One region of the Paenibacillus sp. WC2504 genome, then DNA from elsewhere that is predicted to be linked to it. Evidence: a T-box and tRNA genes for the amino acid it is inferred to sense, from the RefSeq annotation. Region 1 holds a T-box; the other holds one or more tRNA genes.
The links. A T-box is a leader RNA that pairs with one kind of tRNA and senses whether it is charged. The one in region 1 lies ahead of tyrS (tyrosine--tRNA ligase), so its partner is inferred to be a tRNA-Tyr.
Positions count from the first base shown of each region.

Region 1 (10,076 bases):
GGATACATTCGATACGCTCCGCGATTTGATGGGGAACTTACGAGAAGCTTACCAGTCCAGCCTGGCGAATCGCGCGAATGATATCATGCGGGTATTTACCGCGCTGACAACCATTTTCATGCCGCTGACGTTCATTACAGGGGTGTTTGGAATGAACTTTGATAACATTCTAGGGCTCCATGTCGCTCACGGCGATGAGTTCGTCTTAGCGTTTATGGGTGTGTTAGGTATTGCTATGTATATTTTATTCCGTAAAAAAGAATGGCTATAAATAAAAGGAAGGGCTTCTTGAAGCAGCGGATTGCTGTACAAGAGGCCCTTTTTTAGGTTATGGCGAAACCCGCTTAATTTTCACAAACTTTCGTTTTCCTACCTGAACAATATCGCCGTCCTGCGGCTGGAGTGTTTCATGGATATTCGTCATTTTCGTTTCATTAATTTTCACTGCGCCTTGCTCAATGCTGCGTCTTGCCTCTGCGTTGGAAGCTTGCAGCCCCATAGAAACAAGCAGCTTAATGATGGCGATCTGGCCAGCTTCGAGAAGTTCCTCGCTGATCTGCATTTCTTCGATATCGTCCGGCAGCGCCCGCTTCTGAAAGACCGTAATAAAATGCTGCTCAGCCTCTTGAGCTTGTTCCGCACCATGATACATACGCACATATTCCTTCGCCAACTTCATCTTGGCATCCCTTGGATGGACGGAACCCGCCTCCAGTCCCTCTTTCAACTCCTGAAGCGCCTCGCTTGAGATCGCAGTCGTTAACTCATAATATTTCAGCATAAGCGAATCCGGAATCGACATCGTTTTGCCGAAAATTTCATTCGCGTTCTCATCGATACCGATGTAATTTTTCAAGCTTTTGCTCATTTTCTGCGTGCCATCCAGCCCTTCGAGCAGCGGCATCAGAATAGCCACTTGGCCGTCTTTCACCTCATAGGCGCCTTGCAGCGTGCGTCCCATCAAAATATTAAATGTCTGATCCGTACCGCCAAGCTCAATGTCGGTCTCAAGTGAAACGGAATCGTAGCCTTGCATTAACGGGTAGAAAAATTCATGCACATGAATCGGTTGATTAGCCGCGTATCTTTTGGCGAAATCGTCCCGCTCCAGCATCCTCGCCACCGTTACTTTACCCGCAAGCTTCAGCACATCATCAAATTTCAGTTCACCCAACCAACTAGAATTGTAGTAAAAGGTTGTTTTGGTGAAATCCAAAATTTTGGACAGCTGCGTCTGGTACGTTTGAGCATTATGCTGAACATCCTCTTCTGTCAGCTGCTTGCGCGTTTCCGACTTCCCCGTTGGATCGCCAATTCGACCCGTGAAATCTCCAATGATCAGCTGAACTTCATGGCCTAACTCTTGAAATTGCCGAAGCTTTTGCAAGACAACCGTGTGCCCAATATGAATATCAGGCGCAGATGGATCTAAGCCCAATTTCACTTTCAATGGTTTCCCCGTCACAATTGCCCGGGTAATTTTCTGTTTCAGAGCATCTTCCGGTATGATTTCAGCCGCACCACGTTTAATGATTTGCAGTTGGCGCTCGACTTCCTGCCTTTGTGCATCGGTTAATTCGATCCCCGTCATCTTGCAATCCCTCCTCATCGTTATAAAAAAAAACAAAAAGACAACCAAATCGTCCACAAAGGGACGAGACGGTTGTCTCGCGGTACCACCCTAATTAAAGCGAAGCATCTGCGACTCTCATTCGCAGCCTTCTCTTTCACTTAGTCATTGTAACGGCATCGAATGCCGGGTATAAGCTACTGATGCTCTCAAACAGAGCATGTTCCCTCAACCAACTCGGAACGGTAATTCGGAGCTATGCTTGCATCGGTTTGCACCTTCCACCGACTCTCTGCAGCAGCGGCAGTACTCCTACTAAGGGGTTAGCCCCAGTTCGTCATCGCTTTGATTGCTATTAAGATTATTGACCATTTAATCATATCTGCCTAAGCTCTGTCAATACTAGCTTGCAGCTTGTGCGCTCATGCTTTCCTTCTCCTTGCGAAAACGCAATCGCAGCAATCGCAGCCACTCATAAGCGCGGTCGAGTTCTTTGCCTTTCAGTTCTTCCGTACCGCCCATACGCTGAAGAACCGGTTTCAGATAACGGTCGCCTTCCGATTCAAAAGCGTTCCATGCTTTGATCTGTTCCTCCTCCGGGACCGAAGCTAATTCTGCTTCCACTAACAGATCCATATCATAGCCTTCCCGGTCAAGTTCCTCTACCCACAGCAGGAGCTCTCTGCGCGGCATCGTCAAATCGGTTTGAAGATCAGCCAAGCTGCCTCCGCGGGCAGTAATCTCGAGCAGCTTGCGTTTGCTGACCTCACGGTCCAGCTCCATACGCAGCTTCTGCTCCTTCTGAGCAAGGAGCCAGGACTCGAACTTGACGATATCGACGCTCTTAGCAACCCAATCTAACGGAAAGCCGTTCGTGCGCGTATATTCTGCGGTAATCTTTAAAATATCCCCCGCATACATATTGGTCTTCTGCTCACCAAAGCCGGGTATTTGCTGAAGTTCTTCCTTGCTTTGGGGTAAGAAAACAGATATTATGCGCAGCACCCGGTTCGTGGCGAGAATATACGGCGCTTTGCCTTCGCGCGAGGCTTGTTCGCGTCTCCACGCACGAAGCTGCTCGTACACTTCTTCGCTTGGGTTTTCTTCGCAATAATAAGTCAGCATCTGCGTCATTCTCGCTTTACCAGACAGCACTTGGGCGGATTCCAGCTCCGAGCTCACAATGGGACGAAAGCCGCTGCGAAACTTCTCGCGCAAACCATGACGGAAGATGCTTAGCATCTCATCCCAGCTCATCCCCTGGTACCACTGTGCTTGCTGCGGCTTGCCCGTGCTGTCGGGCTCGTTCCAGAACACATTCCACACGCCCTGCTCTTCAGCAATCGACACCTGTGCTGATAATACGCGATGATCCCCCGTTTCTTTCTCCAATGTGTTTAAAAAAACAATGTTCATACTTACCTCCTCCAAACGTTTACGAAAATAGGGTAAGAAAAACGAAAAAGCACCTCTTCAGCTAGGCTGAAAAGGTGCTTCCCTTTTTCTAATATCCAAATCATACCATGTTTGTAAGATGGACGCAACCTATGTTTTGTTGACAAGCCTATTTCGGTTATAATGAAAGACATACCAGAATGAAAAGAGGGCCCTTATGTCTGATTATGACTTTTTATACGACCATCAAGAAGAGACGACAACGCGTTTTGTATGCTTCGTCGGCAATGCGCTGCACCGTTTTGACCTTGCAATCATGACTACAACCCGTTATTACGGCAAAAAGCTTGTGATTGACTTACAATCAGGACGCAGTGCGGTAATTGGTCCGGATGACTTGGCCGAAGAGGGATACCTGGAGTACGTATTCAAGCTCAATGAAGAGCAAGCACTGGAACTGAATGAATTTTTATCCCAAATTATCGGTTCCATTCATTTCACGGATATTTAACGGATCAGCGGGGGACACTGGAAAAAGCATGCGCAACCCAGATGAGGAGGCATTTTCCATGAGTGTTGAAGAATCCGCGAAAGATAAGTATACCGAAACAAAGGGGTTCATACCCGAGCAGCGAGATGTATACACCGATTTGGAGACGGTCGAATCTCAGCGAAACGACCTGATTCCTGAGGAATTTCCCGAAGGCCCTTATGGCACAAGCCTAAACACGGAATCGCTGGGCAAAAGCACGCCTTGGCGAAAAGATCAGCGCCCGCCGAACCGGTTTTCCTATGAAAATCACGAGCTGCATGAAGGCCTCAAACGGGACTATCCTGGCGCAGATGATAACCGGAATGAACCTTCGAATCAAGAATAAGAAAGAGGCAATCTTCAAGCAGATCAAAGCGCTTGAGGATTGCCTCTTTTTTAATTATTTACCGAGCAGCTCCAAATGTCTACCAATATGATGACGCAAACCTTCAGCGAAGACGTCTTCCTGCTCCGTCATCGTACGGAAGAATTCTTCAGCAAATTGCTTGCTGCCATCGGCATTTTTTGCTTGCAGCAGCAGGCCGTATGTGATGTGCAGCAATTGGCGCGCATTGTTTTCTTCCATGTAGTTTGGCAGATCGGCATCCGCGACTTCAGCAAGAGGAACGATGGCATCGATGTCCGTCGTCACGTGGTAATAAGCTGTCGCTTCTGTAAAATGATCCAAAGCAAATTGATGCATGCGGCGATACAGGGATGGGTTTACTTTTGCTACAACACGTACCGCTTCGAGCCAATTTGTACCTGCCGTTTTGATATGGAACAAACCTTTCGTGTATTGCCCGATTAGTGGGAACACACTGAACTTGTCGCTACCGGAATGAATGCTCAGCTTGTATTCAAAATGTACGGCAATCGCCGCATGGCTCGCCAGCTCACGCTCAAATTGCGCGATATCGCCAATGTAGTCGATCCCTTTTTGGAATTCCCCGCAGAAGCGCGGCGCCATGCTGAAAATCGTAACCCCACGGTCACGAAGCTCGTTCGCTACCAAGTAGTGGGCTTCAGGCGATGTCGGTGTAGCCGTCTCATCAATCGAAATTTCAAAATCAACCGCACGATCCAGCGTTGCGATATATTTGCGGTAAATAGCTTCCATGAAATTAATGGCTGCGTCGTAGATCAGCACATCTTTTTGGAGCGCTTCACGCGTGTAGTTAAGTGCTGCACCTGGTACATCAGCAGGCGTCTCCAAGTAACGTTTCTCATAGTGCTCACGCAAACCGGCTGGCAAAGCTGCATATTTAACTGCGACCTCATCTGCGGACAATGTTTCAATCGTGTTGTCGATGTTCTCCGAGCAATCGAGCGTCAGCATCGTAAAGCCAAGACGCAGTGCATACTCGATGTCTTCCTCTTTCTTCAAATGGTCGCCGTCTGCGCCATAGCCATCTTTGTAGCCTTCTTGGAAAACCGCATAAGCAGCCGCGTCCAAAACATCCTCATACGTTCTGCCTGTAAGCGCAAGCTCACGAATACTTTGCTGTGCCAACACGGGACGGATATCTCTGCCGCGAATCGTTTGAATATGTCCAGGGCTTGCAATACCAAGGCGATCACCCAGACCCATCGTAGCCACCTGCGTGCCAAATGCTTGCGGGGCCGTATAAGGCAAGAATTGATTCAGTGTCAAACGGTTCTCGTGCGTTAATGGAGCCACTTTCGCGCCATCAACAACTTCTCCGTTTAATTGGTTGTACAAATCGCTCTCACCAACCGCAACCAGCCGCTTTCCAGCCTCCGTACGTACCATAACAAGCGAAGTATTTCCAATTTGTGTTAAAGATGAACCATATACTTTAACGCCTGGCGCTGATAACGTTGATGTATTTCCTGATTTGATTGCGTCTATAAGCTCTTTCATTTTGTGTGTTCCTCCCTTATTTTGCAAACGTTTGCTATTTTCTTATAGCTTAATCATATCGCAAGTTAGGAGCGTTTTCTCTTCATCTATTCCTATTTTCAAGGAAAACTATTCATATTTTTCACTGCGCTTATGTTATACTTCCATTACAACAACTTGAACAAAAGGAGTACTCTGATGCCCAGCACCGTCACCTTCGGCAATGAGGATGAAGGCCCATTTTATATTCAACATATTCATCGTCATGGATCGTTCGAGAGAACACAGCACATGCATGATATGTATGAGCTCTATTATTTGTACGAAGGTGAGCGCATGTATTTCATTCGGGACCGCTCGTATCTCATCCTTCCGGGAGACCTGGTGCTCATTAATCGGCGCGAGCTTCACGCTACTTCGGACTCCGATAAGCTTGGGCATGCGCGTGTCGTGATGAATTTCAGCGATCACTTCCTGGAGAGCATGAGATCCGATGCTCCTTTCCTGCTCGATGCCTTCACGCATACTGCGCCGGTGCTCAGGCTCGATCTCCCGACACGTCGTTTTGTCGAAGACATTCTCGGCAAAATGATTCATGAAGCAAAAGAACCTCAGCTCGGACAAACCTTCGCTTTGCGTCATTTTCTGATCGAGCTGCTGCTGTTCACTACACGTTTTATTCGCCAGCATCCGGTCACATCACCGGAGCATGTCTCTCCTTTACATCGGAAAATATCGACGATTGTGCGTTACATTAACACCCATTTTGCCGAGCTTCTGCGATTGGAAGAGCTAGCGGAAAGATTTGAAATCAGCCCGGCGTATTTAAGCCGTATGTTCAAGGAGATCACCGGATTTTCACTTGTCGAATATATCAATCTTGTTCGTGTCCAGGAAGCGCAAAGGCTGCTCACAGAGACCAAACTGAAAGTAATCATGATTGCTGAACAGGTCGGCTTCGGCTCCTTAGTCCAGTTCGGCCGTGTCTTTCGGCAGATTACCAAAACTACGCCGCTCCGCTATCGGCAATCGGCGATGAAATTCTGAGAGAAGTAGCTCATTTCTCGCCAAAAACGATAAGAAGCAGCGTTAGGGCTGCTCGTTGAACAGCTTGCTCGCTTTTGCTAGCACGCGCAAAAAGGAGGATGCCAATTCTATTCGGCACCCTCCATTTTATATTAACCGATTAACTTGATTAATCCTTTGTACGCAATTTCCTCGAACTTCGCGATCACTTTCTCCCGCTCCATCGCCCATCCGCAATCCTCAAGCGCACAGGCAACAGGCGCATCCAGACGAATCGTCGCCAAGTCACGCGATAGATGCAGCATCTCCAACTCCGCTTCAATTTTGGCTCGAACACCTTTGGGCAGCGCAGCCAGATTTTCCAAAATGCCTCCAATATCCTGATACTCGTTCAGCAGCTTGGTCGCTGTTTTCTCCCCGATTCCTTTGACGCCCGGGTAGTTATCCGCCGTGTCGCCGGTTAGACCTTTCAGATCAATAATCTGCGCAGGCGTCAGACTTTTCTCTTCCATCAATGTTTCCAGGGTATAAACCATGTAGTTGGAGTGCCCTTTTTTCATAATAATGACTTCCGTGCTCTCATTCACAAGCTGGAGCATATCATGATCTCCGGTCAAAATTTGAACTTTCGTCAGCGGGCTGTATGTACGGGCCAGTGTTCCGATGCAATCGTCAGCTTCGTAACCGACAACACCAATATTCGGGATGTTAAAGCTGGCCGTCACTTCTTTTACCAAATCGAATTGTGGAATTAACTCCTCCGGGGCAGGCCCGCGATTCGCTTTGTATGCTTCAAATTTCTCCGTACGGAACGTTTTACTCCCCATATCCCAGCAGCACACCACGTGAGAAGGCTTAAAGGTTTGAATCGCATCAAGTAAATATTTCAGAAAACCGTATACGCCATTAATCGGCACACCGTTTTCTGTTTTCATAATATAACCGCTCGATGAAGTGGCGTAATAACCGCGAAATAATAACGCCATCCCGTCAACTAGCAGCACGGAACCCGATGAATTCTCTGACAACATAATCGCTCCTATCCAAATAAATATATGTTCAGTATAGCACGACAGCGCTCTCCCCGGCACAAAAAACCACCATCAGTAAAAGTTACCAATGGCGATTCAAACACTATGTTCCCTCATTTATTTCAAAACGTACTCAGCTAGTACGCTCTGAAGTTCGTATATGTTTAAGCTTTTGTTAAACTTTTTTTCAATCGGCGTATGTGTGCTGCTGATCCATATCTTCATTTCTGCATCGAGATCAAAAGTACCTGCTGTCTCAATACTGAAATGGGTAATGCTTTTATAAGGAATCGAGTGAAGCTCCATTTTCTTGCCCGACAATCCTTGTTTATCTACTAATATTAGCCTTTTGTTGGTAAAAATAAAAAGATCACGGATCAGTTTATACGCTTTTTCGATCGTTTCTGAACTTGCCAACACATGAGCAAATTCCTTATTCACATCCGCCAGATTAAGCTCCGAGGCGTTCCCCATTAAACCATCAAATAAACCCATTGCTTCTCCTCCTTGAACAGCTGTCTATCTAAATGCAGCCACACAAAACCCGCCATCAGCAAGTGAATACTAATGGCGGGTTATGTCATCTGTATGCCAATTTAGCGACTGGTATGCCAGTTAATTTCTTGGATAAACTGCGTGACGGACTCATGTAACCGAGTAGAAATTTCATCCTCTAGAATGGCTTGTCCTTGTTCGCCCCAAGTCACCTGTTTATCAAGCACATACACACCTTGCAAAATATTTTGTGCGCCCAATGCGGACAGCACCGGTTTAAGCGCGTAATCGATGGCGAGCAAGTGAGATAGCGTACCGCCTACGGCTAAAGGGAGCACAATTTTACGCTCCAGCCCCTTTTGCGGGAGCAGGTCAAGGAATGCTTTTAGCACACCGGTATAGGAGGCTTTGTAAACAGGCGTAGCTACAAAAACGGCATCTGCTGCAGCAACAAGCGCGTTCGCGCTCACAATGGCTTCGCTGTCAAATTTGGCGTACAGCAAGTCTTCTGCAGGGATATCGCGCACTTTGATCCAGTCTACGGTAAGACCCGCTTGCACCAATTCATTCTTCGCTACTTCAATAACCCCGTGTAATCGGGATGTGGGGGTTGGACTTCCTGAGATAATGACTACCTTCGCCATTTCGTTCACACTCCATTATGGTTTTTGGATAAAAAAGAAACCCCGCTTCCATTGTTCAATGTAAGGTCGGAGTCTCCTGTTGTTCGGTCGACTTTTAATTCATAGTATTTTGCTTGGGATTATCTTACCATCGCCTGTCAGGCACGTCAACCACTTTTCTTAAAAGAAGTTCCAGCCCGGCAGCCACCGGAGGAAGAAGGAATACCTCGATGGAATCATCATCCCTGAAAGAATCGGATAGAACAGAGCAAACAAGACGAATACTCCTAGTAAATAACCGTAAACCCATCTTCTTTTATGAAGCGGACCTTCTTCCAAATAATCTTTGATATAGTAGGTCAGAATGAGCACCAGGAACGGCACCATGGCAAAATAGTGATAAATAAAAGTGAGCCTCGGCACCAGCATCCATGGCAAGTATTGGGAACAATAAGCGATTAACAGCATGCGCAGCAGCTTATCTTTCCTCTTCACAGCCACATAGAACGAGCAGATGACCGCGATAAAGCCAGGCCACCAAACCAGCGGATTTCCGAACGAGACGATGCTCGACAACATGCCCTGCGGCATAAACTTGGCTTGATAATACCAGATCGGGCGCAGCATCATCGGCCACTCCCACCAAGGGGATGAGAACGGATGAGTCGCTACCAAATCCTTATGATACTTGTACATATGCACCTGATAAGTGACGACATCCTTCAGCTGATGTCCAGGTCCCGGAACCATCATGAAAGGAATATACGATAGCGTATAAATACCTAACGGAATGATAACAAACGTTAGTACGCACCACAGGAGAGTAAGGATCGTATTTTTTGCAAATAGTTTCTGCACAAGCAGTAATCGGCTGCGCTCCGAATCGGATAAAGCCGGCTTCGTATCCTCCTCAGCCTCATCCCAAGATGAGATGACCTGCTCTGGATCTTCCGTATCCACCTGAACCTGAGCTGGTGCTTTATGCTCATCCTCCTGCAGCAAGCGCCGAGCGAACCGGTATTCGCTATAACGCTCTAATAAAGATAATAGCAGCAGAAGGGCCAGGCCCGCACCGCCGTAAATCACGATCCATTTGGAGGCCGCACCTATTCCGAAAAAGAGGCCGGACAGCCCCAGCGGGATCAATGTGGCCCAGAGCTTTTCCCGATAAAAGCTTAGCGTCGTATAGCGATACATGAAATAGAACATCAACATGATGAAGAATACGCCGTAAACATCGATCGTCGCAATGCGTGTCTGCGCAAAGTGCATAAAATCAAACGTTAAGAGGAATGCCGCAATAAAAGCATATTCAGAACGGCCGAACATCCGCTTGGCAAACACATAGATGACGGGAATCATACCAACCCCGAACAGCGTTCCAATAATACGCCATCCAAACGGATTGAGCCCGAATATGTAAATGCCGATCGCCATGAGCACTTTACCTAGCGGCGGATGTGTGCTTTCATAAGGCTCTATTTTGTGAAGATGTTCATAAGCCGTTCTTGCGTGATAAATCTCATCAAAGTAAGTCCCG
Region 1 covers NZ_JBQZFH010000001.1:6,887,947-6,898,022, forward strand. Annotated here, with positions in the region: gene corA (magnesium/cobalt transporter CorA) at 1-271, shown strand, start outside; gene tyrS (tyrosine--tRNA ligase) at 329-1,591, opposite strand; T-box leader at 1,648-1,910, opposite strand; gene ACUN27_RS31120 (HRDC domain-containing protein) at 1,973-2,986, opposite strand; gene ACUN27_RS31125 (DUF3055 domain-containing protein) at 3,183-3,476, shown strand; gene ACUN27_RS31130 (hypothetical protein) at 3,535-3,843, shown strand; gene ACUN27_RS31135 (tagaturonate epimerase family protein) at 3,898-5,382, opposite strand; gene ACUN27_RS31140 (helix-turn-helix transcriptional regulator) at 5,560-6,408, shown strand; gene ACUN27_RS31145 (5'-3' exonuclease) at 6,540-7,418, opposite strand; gene ACUN27_RS31150 (PH domain-containing protein) at 7,536-7,913, opposite strand; gene ssuE (NADPH-dependent FMN reductase) at 8,015-8,557, opposite strand; gene ACUN27_RS31160 (glycosyltransferase family 39 protein) at 8,717-10,076, opposite strand, start outside.

Region 2 (6,564 bases), 1.1 Mb from region 1:
GATGCCAACACTCGGAATATTGTAAATGCACGTTTACAGCGTGAAACCATGTATCAGTTCCTCACACATGTAGAGGCAGAAACATTGCGGGCTTGGTGCTCGCTGCTTATGGATGATAATAGGGGAGAAATCATTCAGTACGTCCTTTGTCATATCGACGAGGTTCTCACACAGGACAAAGGTGAGGGGCAGCGAAAAATGAATGTCCCCCCTTTGCGCACGCTTTTACGTCAAGGGCTTAAAGCTATTGATGAGACTGGCTGGATTGATAGCAGCAAACCTTTTTTTCAACTAGATGAGACGTCTCAGCGACACATTATGCTGCAAATCAGCAGCGACAGTTACCCTCTGACAGAAAATTGGGAAGGCGTCCCGCAGAAAGCTTTGTTTCAAAAACTGCTGAAGCTCAGTGTCGAGGCTTATTATTCTCATCCTTTGGTATGGTCGGAGATCGGGTTTGGCGGTCCTGCCTATCCGCGTGGTTATGTGCGCGCAGAAACAGGCCAACTTGACCCTTGGGAGGCTGTGAAGGAGCAATGAAGAGGAGATACGAGCAAGACGAAGTTGATATCTTAATCGTTGGAGCAGGCGCCGCTGGCGGCGTTCTGGCCAAAGAACTGAGCGAAGCCGGTCTCAGTGTCGTTGTTTTGGATGCCGGACCTTGGCGAGATCCTCAGAAGAATTTTGCTAGTGACGAGTTGAGCATGCGGCAGTTAGGGTGGGAAGATACTCGCCTTGTAGACGGGACCGTTCCGCTAGGCATGGGTTACTCTAATTCGGGACGGGGAGTCGGCGGGGGAACGCAAAACTTCACGGGCGTTTTCTTACGATTTCATGAATCTGATTTCAAAACCAAATCCATCGATGGTGTAGGAGAAGACTGGCCCATTCATTACAAAGATCTTGAACCTTACTATAATCGGATTGAAAAAGAAATTGCCGTTTCCGGACCTAAACATTTTCCATGGGGCAACTTTCGGGGGCCTTATCCCTATCCGGAACGAGACCCCTTAAGTCCTAACGCCTACCTGTTTCAAAAAGGCTGTGAAGCACTCGGCATTCAATCCGCTGTTACTCCGCTTGCCATTCTATCTGCTCCCTATGATGGTCGTCCTCCCTGCATCAACCGCGGTTTCTGCATCCAGGGCTGCATGCCGAATGCCAAATTCAGCACCTTGACCGTTCATATCCCCAAAGCTGTGAAAGCTGGGGCAGAGGTTCTCCCCGATTGCATGGTCACTCAGATTGAAGTTGACGCAAACGGTCATGCCAGCGGTGTGCTCTTTGTCCATCAGGGAACGGAGTACCGGCAGCGTGCCAAAACGGTTATTGTATGCGCACATGCCGTCGAAACGCCTCGTCTGCTGCTTCATTCAGCGTCGCCACTATTTCCTGACGGTCTAGCTAATTCTAGCGGATGGGTTGGCCGTGCTATTATGACGCATAGCAGCAACGATGTGTATGCCAAATTTGAGCAGGAGGTTCGTTTATACAAAGGCACTCCAGTGCTAGCATCTACTCAGGATTTCTATGAGACAGATCCTCGGCGTGGTTATGCTCGCGGCTATACAATTCATTCTCACGGTTCCAGACCTATAGATATGGCCGATGGGATCAGCAAATCGACGCAAGATCCTCTTTGGGGATCAGGGCTAAGACAAGCTATGCTTAACTACAATCACTATGGGCGGTTAACGATGGTTGGAGAGGTTCTTCCACAGTGGGATAACCATATCTCCTTATCTGACGAAAAAGATGACTACGGCATGCCACGTGCCGCTGTTACCTTTAATTACGGAGATAATGATCGCAAACTCATCGATCACGCCGTTGACAATATGCAGCTGATCCTCAAAGCGGCTGGAGGAGAAATTGCCTTCGTTGTACCGGATACGCAGCATTTCATGGGGGGATGCCGTATGGGAAATAACCCTGCTACATCTGTCGTCAACACATACGGGCAGAGTCACGATATACCGAACCTTTTCATCTGCGATGCGAGTCTGTTCGTGACCTCAAGCGGCTGTAATCCGACCAATACGGTTATGGCTCTTGCTGCAAGGACTGCGGATTATATTATTGAACTTGCTAGCATTTAAGGCAGCGGTGCTCTAGCGTTTAGTTGCATCTCCTATATTCCAACATCTACAATAGAGCATAGCAGGCAAGAGGAAAGGAGAGGTTTCAACATACATGGCTATTGCAGAATTTACGATTATCCCAATCGGGACAGCAACTACAAGCCTTAGCGGATATGTGGCTGATCTTCACAAAGAACTAGAAAAGCACACGGATATTACGTTCGAGATGACACCCATGGGAACTATTCTAGAAGGCTCCTTAGATCGAATTCTGGAGGTCATTCGCGCTGTGCATGAGGTTCCCTTTACGAATGGCGCACAGCGTGTATCCACCTCCATTAAAATCGACGATCGCCGTGATAAAGCGGCCTCTATGTCTCAAAAAATGCAGTCGGTTGCAGAAAAATTGAAATAAAAAGAGCATCCCTCGTTGGGATGCTTTTTTGTATTAAAGGCGTTTATAGAAATCAAAATAATAAAAACAAAAAAAGACCCTCGCGGCCTTGTGTTTTTACTTATAAAAGTGAGCCATGTAGGACTCGAACCTACGACACCCTGATTAAAAGTCAGGTGCTCTACCAACTGAGCTAATGGCTCTTAGGGAAATGGAGGCTGATGGATTCGAACCACCGAACTCGGAGAGAGCAGATTTACAGTCTGCCGTGTTTAGCCACTTCACTAAGCCTCCAGATTGCGAGATAACCGTGCTGCGTTGTAGCAGCACAACCATCTCAATGGCTCGGGACGGAATCGAACCGCCGACACGAGGATTTTCAGTCCTCTGCTCTACCGACTGAGCTACCGAGCCTTATGTACTTCTTTTTAGTTTGTCCCATTCATTAAAAAAGATGAATGGCGGAGCCGACGGGATTCGAACCCGCGGTCTCCTGCGTGACAGGCAGGCATGTTAGGCCTCTACACCACGGCTCCATGACAATTCAATTTGCACCAACTAAATGGTGCCGTCGAGAGGACTTGAACCCCCAACCTACTGATTACAAGTCAGTTGCTCTACCAGTTGCGCTACAACGGCATATAGTTTCGAGGCCCCCGAAAAGTAATCGGAAACTCCATCTTGGAAACACTTCACTTTTTGGGGTAAAGTGGTGGAGGCTGACGGGATCGAACCGCCGACCCTCTGCTTGTAAGGCAGATGCTCTCCCAGCTGAGCTAAGCCTCCATCTGGAATGGTTTTATGGTAGCGGCAGAGGGGCTCGAACCCCCGACCTTACGGGTATGAACCGTACGCTCTAGCCAGCTGAGCTACGCCGCCACATAAAAGGTGTTATATATGTTTGGAACTGGCGGAGAGAGAGGGATTCGAACCCTCGCACCACTTACGCAGTCTAACCCCTTAGCAGAGGGTCCCCTTATAGCCACTTGGGTATCTCTCCAAGACATATATACTCAGGAATTATTATTCCCTGAAAACTAGATACGAAACGTTTGTAAAGTTACAACTATAGGTTTCAAGCAGAGAGACTTTAATCTTCGATTAAAGATCCCTATATTAGGTTAAGCCCTCGACCGATTAGTATTCGTCAGCTGCATACGTTGCCGCACTTCCACCTCGAACCTATCAACCTCGTCGTCTACAAGGGGTCTTACATACTGGGAAATCTCATCTTGAGGGGGGCTTCGCGCTTAGATGCTTTCAGCGCTTATCCCCTCCGTACATAGCTACCCAGCGGTGCCTCTGGCGAGACAACTGGTACACCAGCGGTACGTCCATCCCGGTCCTCTCGTACTAAGGACAGCTCCTCTCAAATTTCCTACGCCCGCGACAGATAGGGACCGAACTGTCTCACGACGTTCTGAACCCAGCTCGCGTACCGCTTTAATGGGCGAACAGCCCAACCCTTGGGACCTACTTCAGCCCCAGGATGCGATGAGCCGACATCGAGGTGCCAAACCTCCCCGTCGATGTGGACTCTTGGGGGAGATAAGCCTGTTATCCCCAGGGTAGCTTTTATCCGTTGAGCGATGGCCCTTCCATTCGGTACCACCGGATCACTAAGTCCGACTTTCGTCCCTGCTCGACTTGTAGGTCTCGCAGTCAAGCTCCCTTATGCCTTTGCACTCTGCGAATGATTTCCAACCATTCTGAGGGAACCTTTAAACGCCTCCGTTACATTTTAGGAGGCGACCGCCCCAGTCAAACTGCCCACCTGACACTGTCCCCATACCGGATCACGGTACCAGGTTAGAACTCCGATACGATCAGGGTGGTATCCCAACGGCGCCTCCACCCAAGCTGGCGCTCAGGCTTCTAAGGCTCCCACCTATCCTGTACAGATCGTACCAAAGTCCAATATCAAGCTGCAGTAAAGCTCCATGGGGTCTTTCCGTCTTGTCGCGGGTAACCTGCATCTTCACAGGTATTAAAATTTCACCGGATCTCTCGTTGAGACAGCGCCCAAGTCGTTACGCCATTCGTGCGGGTCAGAATTTACCTGACAAGGAATTTCGCTACCTTAGGACCGTTATAGTTACGGCCGCCGTTTACTGGGGCTTCAATTCATAGCTTCGGGGTTACCCCCTAACCACTCCTCTTAACCTTCCAGCACCGGGCAGGCGTCAGCCCGTATACTTCGCCTTGCGGCTTCGCACAGACCTGTGTTTTTGCTAAACAGTCGCTTGGGCCTTTTCACTGCGGCCCCCTCGGGCTATTCACCCTACCGAGGCACCCCTTCTCCCGAAGTTACGGGGTCATTTTGCCGAGTTCCTTAACGAGAGTTCTTCCGCGCGCCTTAGAATTCTCTTCTCACCCACCTGTGTCGGTTTGCGGTACGGGCACCTTCGCCTGGCTAGAAGCTTTTCTTGGCAGTGTGAAATCATGACCTTCGGTACTTAAAGTTTCCCTCCCCATCACAGCCCAGCCTTACGGTTAGCGGATTTGCCTACTAACCAGCCTCACTGCTTGGACGAGCATCCATCAGCTCGCGTCACTATCCTTCTGCGTCACTCCATCGCTCATAACGGCTACGGTGGTACAGGAATTTCCACCTGTTGTCCATCGACTACGCCTTTCGGCCTCGCCTTAGGTCCCGACTTACCCTGAGCGGACGAGCCTTCCTCAGGAACCCTTAGGTTTTCGGCGGATCAGATTCTCACTGATCTTTTCGTTACTTATACCGGCATTCTCACTTGTATGCGCTCCACCTGTCCTTACGGTCAGAATTCAACGTACATACAACGCTCCCCTACCCATGCACATACGTGCAAGCCATAGCTTCGGTGGCGTGTTTAGCCCCGTTACATTTTCGGCGCAGAGTCACTCGACCAGTGAGCTATTACGCACTCTTTCAATGGTGGCTGCTTCTAAGCCAACATCCTGGTTGTCTGTGCAACTCCACATCCTTTCCCACTTAACACACACTTGGGGACCTTAGCTGATGGTCTGGGCTGTTTCCCTTTTGACAATGGATCTTAGCACTCACTGTCTGACTCCCGGATTTAAGTTTGTGGCATTCAGAGTTTGACTGGACTTGGTAACCCTTGGCGGGCCCCGCACCCAATCAGTGCTTTACCTCCACAACTCCACATCCGAGGCTAGCCCTAAAGCTATTTCGGGGAGAACCAGCTATCTCCGAGTTCGATTGGAATTTCTCCGCTACCCCCACCTCATCCCCGAATTTTTCAACATTCGTGGGTTCGGGCCTCCAGTGAGTGTTACCTCACCTTCACCCTGGACAGGGGTAGATCACACGGTTTCGGGTCTACGTCCACGTACTAAAGCGCCCTATTCAGACTCGCTTTCGCTGCGGCTCCGTCTCTTCGACTTAACCTCGCACGGGAACGTAACTCGCCGGTTCATTCTACAAAAGGCACGCCATCACCCATATAGAGGGCTCTGACTTTTTGTAAGCACACGGTTTCAGGTTCTTTTTCACTCCGCTTCCGCGGTGCTTTTCACCTTTCCCTCACGGTACTGCTTCACTATCGGTCACTAGGGAGTATTTAGCCTTGGCAGATGGTCCTGCCGGATTCCGACGGGGTTTCACGTGACCCGCCGTACTCAGGATACCTCTAGGAGATTCGTTCGATTTTGGCTACAGGGCTTTTACCTTCTATGCCGGACCTTTCCAGATCACTTCGCCTACCAAACTAACCCCATATTGAGGTCCTACAACCCCAAGGAGCAAGCTCCTTGGTTTGGGCTATTCCGCTTTCGCTCGCCGCTACTGACGGAATCACTTTTGTTTTCTTTTCCTCCAGGTACTTAGATGTTTCAGTTCCCTGGGTCTGCCTCCAATGTAGCTATGTATTCACTACATGGTAACTGCGCATTACCACAGCTGGGTTCCCCCATTCGGACATCCCCGGATCAAAGCCTGCTTACGGCTCCCCGAGGCATTTCGTCGTTCGCCACGTCCTTCTTCGGCTCCTAGTGCCTAGGCATCCTCCGTGTGCTCTTTCTAGCTTAACCTAGAAATTACATTTAAAGATTGTCGTGCAACCCGAAGGTTACACTACCTAAGTT
Region 2 covers NZ_JBQZFH010000001.1:8,021,667-8,028,230, forward strand. Annotated here, with positions in the region: gene ACUN27_RS36705 (gluconate 2-dehydrogenase subunit 3 family protein) at 1-540, shown strand, start outside; gene ACUN27_RS36710 (GMC family oxidoreductase) at 537-2,099, shown strand; gene ACUN27_RS36715 (MTH1187 family thiamine-binding protein) at 2,194-2,496, shown strand; tRNA gene ACUN27_RS36720 (tRNA-Lys) at 2,606-2,678, opposite strand; tRNA gene ACUN27_RS36725 (tRNA-Tyr) at 2,688-2,769, opposite strand; tRNA gene ACUN27_RS36730 (tRNA-Phe) at 2,817-2,889, opposite strand; tRNA gene ACUN27_RS36735 (tRNA-Asp) at 2,935-3,011, opposite strand; tRNA gene ACUN27_RS36740 (tRNA-Thr) at 3,039-3,114, opposite strand; tRNA gene ACUN27_RS36745 (tRNA-Val) at 3,186-3,261, opposite strand; tRNA gene ACUN27_RS36750 (tRNA-Met) at 3,278-3,354, opposite strand; tRNA gene ACUN27_RS36755 (tRNA-Ser) at 3,384-3,475, opposite strand; rRNA gene ACUN27_RS36760 (23S ribosomal RNA) at 3,593-6,510, opposite strand.
Region 2: it has a tRNA-Tyr gene. The T-box ahead of tyrS (tyrosine--tRNA ligase) is inferred to sense a tRNA for this amino acid. The anticodon was not compared.